DNA from 2 places in the Pseudoalteromonas sp. J010 genome. Region 2 is predicted to be linked to the other one. Evidence: predicted binding sites of a transcription regulator. Region 2 holds the regulator's gene; the other holds the start of a gene.
The links. The regulator sigma-54, encoded in region 2, starts transcription at its own class of promoters, with help from an activator protein. The targets are predictions, from matches to a motif close to GTTGGCACGNNNNTNGNNT.
Positions count from the first base shown of each region.

Region 1: a site for sigma-54 is predicted at 1,412-1,430, ahead of EAG18_RS20905 (FlgO family outer membrane protein). Genes of this name have one in related genera too.

Region 1 covers NZ_RDBW01000051.1:28,087-30,492, forward strand. Annotated here, with positions in the region: gene EAG18_RS20890 (SdrD B-like domain-containing protein) at 1-344, shown strand, start outside; gene EAG18_RS20895 (SPOR domain-containing protein) at 345-1,037, shown strand; gene EAG18_RS20905 (FlgO family outer membrane protein) at 1,464-2,045, shown strand; gene EAG18_RS20910 (FlgO family outer membrane protein) at 2,060-2,406, shown strand, end outside.
Region 2 covers NZ_RDBW01000005.1:92,108-94,513, reverse strand. Annotated here, with positions in the region: gene EAG18_RS04370 (PTS sugar transporter subunit IIA) at 1-214, opposite strand, end outside; gene hpf (ribosome hibernation promoting factor) at 216-503, opposite strand; gene EAG18_RS04360 (RNA polymerase factor sigma-54) at 533-2,032, opposite strand; gene lptB (LPS export ABC transporter ATP-binding protein) at 2,079-2,406, opposite strand, start outside.

The DNA.
Region 1 (2,406 bases), on a different contig from region 2:
GAAACCTGAAAAGTGCGAAAAAAACATTGGTTACTTTACCTTTACGAGGGGACGTGGTCAGTGGTGTTGATATTAACGTTATTCCAAAAGAAACAGAGCAGTTACAGGTTGCAAGCCTTGGTAAATTCAATGAACTTAATTTCTTGAAAGTTTATCTTCAACTTATCAAACCACGATTGATGGCTATAGAATCAATCCAACCATTTTATGTTCAAGATCAAGCGCACTATTTGCTTGGGCTAGCATTTAGCTCAGATCCAACACAAGACTTGACAGCATTATGTTCGCAGGTCCTCGAACAGGGTATTAATTGTGATGTTAAAGCATTAGAGGTAGTACACTAAATGATAAAACCAGTATTTTCCATCACCAGCATAATATGCGTGCTCGCACTTCTATCTGGGTGTCAGAGTACAAAGCCAGAAGAAACAACAGTTAATTATGCAAAAATTACAGTGGAAGAATATCAGCAGATGCAAGAGGCCATTGCCCAGTGGCAAGAGGATAAGGTAGCAATTGCTAGGCTCTTGGATGCGGAAAAAGATTTGCAAAAACTCATTCAAGCGCTGTCCGGTTACGTGTCAAATACAAAACCGGCTCAAGTAACTACCACAAAAAAACAGACTCCGTTGATTACACAAGCCAACAAGTCTCAGGCAGCAGTAGAAGAAGTCATCACACAAAATAGTTATCAACCAATAAAAACACAAGCTCAACCGGTTAGTGTGGACGACTCAATTGATACAAATAGTCAAAAAGTAGAATACAAATATGCCGTTCAGCTAGCTTCGTTAAACGGCAAAACACAAGTATTAGAGTTGACGTCGACACTAGAACAAACCCTCCCTGAATTGATAAAGAGCAAAGAAACTTTTTCGATTGAGACAGTTGATGGTAAAGGCGTTACGCGATACCGAGTTAAGTGGGGAGCCTTCGAAAACAAAGCGGCAGCACTGGATGCGTGCGACAAATTTAAACAGCATCGTCGAGCGTGTTTTGTTACCGCATTTGGTGGAGAGAAACTTTCTCGTCTTTGAGTCGCTGGAAATAAGCCGGTAATTAGTTGCCACTTTCTTGTCCACGAAAACCAGAAACAAGCGCTGGATCCAATTGCGATAACAAAGCTTGTGTGAAATACCAACGATAATGAGCGACCAGCATCCTTATATCAATTTGACTTAATACTTGCTCAATTTGAAGGAGTAAATCTGACGCTAACAGCGTTAAAAATTTCTTATTTAGAACAACTAAATAGCAAAATTTTTTGCCTTGCCTACAGGACGTAGGTACCTCGGCGTGAGCAGGACGCGGAAGCGGTGTTATCGACAAGATTTTCTCACCTCAACATAGACTACTTAATTAAGAAAATTGGTATTAATTATTCCTACAATTCGTAAAATCGTGCCATCCATGTGGCGCGATTTTTGCTTAATCGTAAGTAAGATCAACGATGGCTGACGACAATGAAATATCTTGTATTCATTTTTGTATTTTGGCTTACCGCGTGCACGAGCAGTGAGCAAGTAGGCAAAAGAGAACTAACCCAGCAGCGAGAAATATTACCAGATTTTGATGGCTTTGGTGCACAACTAGCGGCTGAACTTGGGCAATATGTGCGACCTTTCAAACCGAACTCAACAGTAGCAGTGACTAGCTTTTTTAGGGCAAACCAATTAAATGACGTCATAGTGGGGCAAGGAAGTGGACTTGGTGTGGCGCTACAAGAGTCATTAATAACCCATTTGAGCCAAATGGGAGCTGATGTTGTTGAGTACAGATTAAGAAGCGCTTTATCTTTGAGTGACTCTGCCGATAGTATGTTAAGCAGAGAGTTAAAAGCGATAAATCAACGTCAGAAAATTGACCTGGTTGTAGTTGGTACGATAGTTGAGAGCCGTGACAGCTATTTGGTCAATGCTAGGCTTGTAGAAACACTTCACAGTCGGGCCGTATCCGCGGCATCGCTTAGTATTCCTAAATCGGCATTATGGGGCTCTGAGAGAGCCACGTCTCGAGATGGTCTTATCATACGCAGTCAATATTAATGGAGATGAGTGTAATGAAAAAAATATGTAGTCTGGCTTTGCCTCTTTCATTGATGGTTGGCTGTACTCAGAGTAACTTTTTCGCTGTTGATACAGCACAAACGGAGCCAGTGAGAAATGGCTTTGAACAATCGTCCATGTTTCAGAGTAATCCAAATGGGTTAAAGCAGTTTTCTATATCTCAGCAAATGGCTGGGAAGAATGTGACCCATTATGTCCAAAGTATCATGCAAGATATGGTCACGAACCTAAAGCATGTAAATGAAAAGACGCCTGTCGCGGTAACTAGTTTTGTATTCTTGGATAAAGAGTTTGATAAAGGATCGCTTCTCGGTAATCAGTTAGCTGAGAGTTTTATTCA
Region 2 (2,406 bases):
CTTCAAGTCGCCCATGAGGAATTGCGATCCCTTTACCTATACCTGTACTTCCCAGCTTTTCTCGTGCCATAAGGGCATCTAAGATAGTGTGCTGGCTGGTATCAGGGATTTGGCTATGCGCTAATTCGCTAATGTATTCGAGAATACGTTTTTTGCTACTAAAAAGGACCGCAGCTTTGCTACAGTCCTTATTCACTAATTCACTTAATTTCATTTTAGTGTCGAGTGAGCTTCTCTTTGTGTTTAATTACTTGACGGTCTAGTTTGTCAATCAGGCCATCAATTGCTGCATACATGTCTTGATGCTCTGTTGATGCAAATAGCTCGCCGCCATTTACGTGCAATGTTGCTTCTGCTTTTTGAACTAGTTTTTCGACATCAAGGATCACATGAACGTTATTGATATGATCAAAGTGCCTCTCAAGCTTCGCAAACTTATTGGTGACATAATCTCTTAAAGAGTCAGTGATTTCTACATGGCGACCAGTTAAATTTAGTTGCATAAGCATTTTTCCTTCTTGTGTTTAACGTCTTATATCAAGCTTTTACGCTGATTTGACGGTGGAATGGCTAGGGATTCACGATATTTTGCAATCGTGCGTCTCGCTACCTTAATTCCTTGTTCAGCTAAAATATCTGCAATCTTGCTATCACTTAATGGTTTAGCAGTGTTTTCCGCAGCTATTAGCTTCTTGATGAGTGCTCGTATTGCTGTCGAGGAGCACTCACCTCCATTTTCGGTACTGACATGGCTTGAGAAGAAATACTTCAGCTCAAATATGCCCCTTGGTGTGTGCATGTACTTTTGGGTGGTGACACGAGAAATAGTAGATTCGTGCATATCAACCATCTCTGCGACATCGTTTAACACCATAGGTCTCATCGCTTCGGGGCCATGTTCAAAGAATGCCTGTTGTTGTTGCACAATGCAATTGGTAACTTTCAATAAAGTGTCATTGCGACTTTCTAAGCTCTTAATAAACCACTTTGCTTCTTGAAGGTGTGAGCGAATAAACTGGCTATCAGTACTCGATTTAGCAGTTCTCGACATCGCAGCGTAGTGGTCATTTACTCTAATCTTAGGCATCGCATCAGGGTTTAGCTCTACAACCCAGCGGCCTTTCACTTTTTTTACCGACACATCTGGAATGACGTATTCGGGCTCTTCATGAATAATACTCGCAGCTGGCTTAGGGTTAAGACTGTGGATCAGCGTCATAACTTCTTTTAGCTCAGCTTCTTTTAAGCGTGTTTTTTTCGCTAAGGTACGGTAATCACGGCTAGCAAGTAAATCAATGTGCTCGGTCAGGATCATCTTGGTTTCGGTGATCCACGGTGTGTCAGGTGCAAATTGATTTAACTGAATACATAAACATTCTTGCAAACTTCGTGCAGCAATACCGACAGGGTCAAACAACTGGATACGTTTAAGTACGGCTTCGACTTCATCCAACTCTACCGGCTCTTCACTGTTTTCATCATTGATACTTTCTAAAATATCTTCACAGGAAAGCGTTAAAATGCCAGACAGATCTACCGCTTCGATGATGGCAATAGCAATGGCTCTATCTGTTGGGCTAAATGGCGTAAGTTCTAGCTGCCACATTAGGTAGTCGTGTAGTGATTCGGAAGTCTCTCCCTGGTAGACGTTATCATCATCAGGTAAAGGAGCTGCGCTTGATGCTGGTGCAGCACTCATATATTCATCCCAAGTCACATCCATGGCAAGATCATCACTAACCGTTTCTTTGCTCATGGCGGTATCTGAGTCCATTTCATACTCGCTGACAGGCGCTTCATCTGAGCTTTGCTGACTATCGTCCGTATTATTTTTATCTTGGCTGTGTTGTTCAGTACTTTCTGCGTCAGCGGTATCGCCTTCTTCCACTTCCAATAGTGGGTTGCTGTCCAACGCTTCTTGTATTTCTTGCTGTAGATCCAACGTACTAAGCTGCAACAGGCGTATGGCTTGTTGCAGTTGTGGAGTCATTGTAAGTTGCTGCCCCATGCGCAGCTGTAATGATTGCCTCATGTATCTCTAACAATCCCTTTTAACAGTTATTAATACTACGTCTTAACTATAGCTTGAATTGTTCGCCTAGGTAGACATCTCTTACGGTTTGATCCGCTAAAACATGTTCTGGCGTACCAGCGGCGATTAATTCACCGTGTGAAACGATGTAGGCTTTTTCACATACGTCCAGCGTTTCTCTTACATTGTGGTCGGTGATCAGTACACCGATCCCACGATTTTTAAGGTGCTCAATGATTGTCTTTATATCTAACACTGAAATTGGATCAACGCCAGCAAAAGGTTCATCTAACAAGATAAACTTAGGGTTAGCGGCTAAAGCACGAGCAATTTCTACCCGTCTTCTCTCTCCTCCAGATAATGCCATCCCTTGA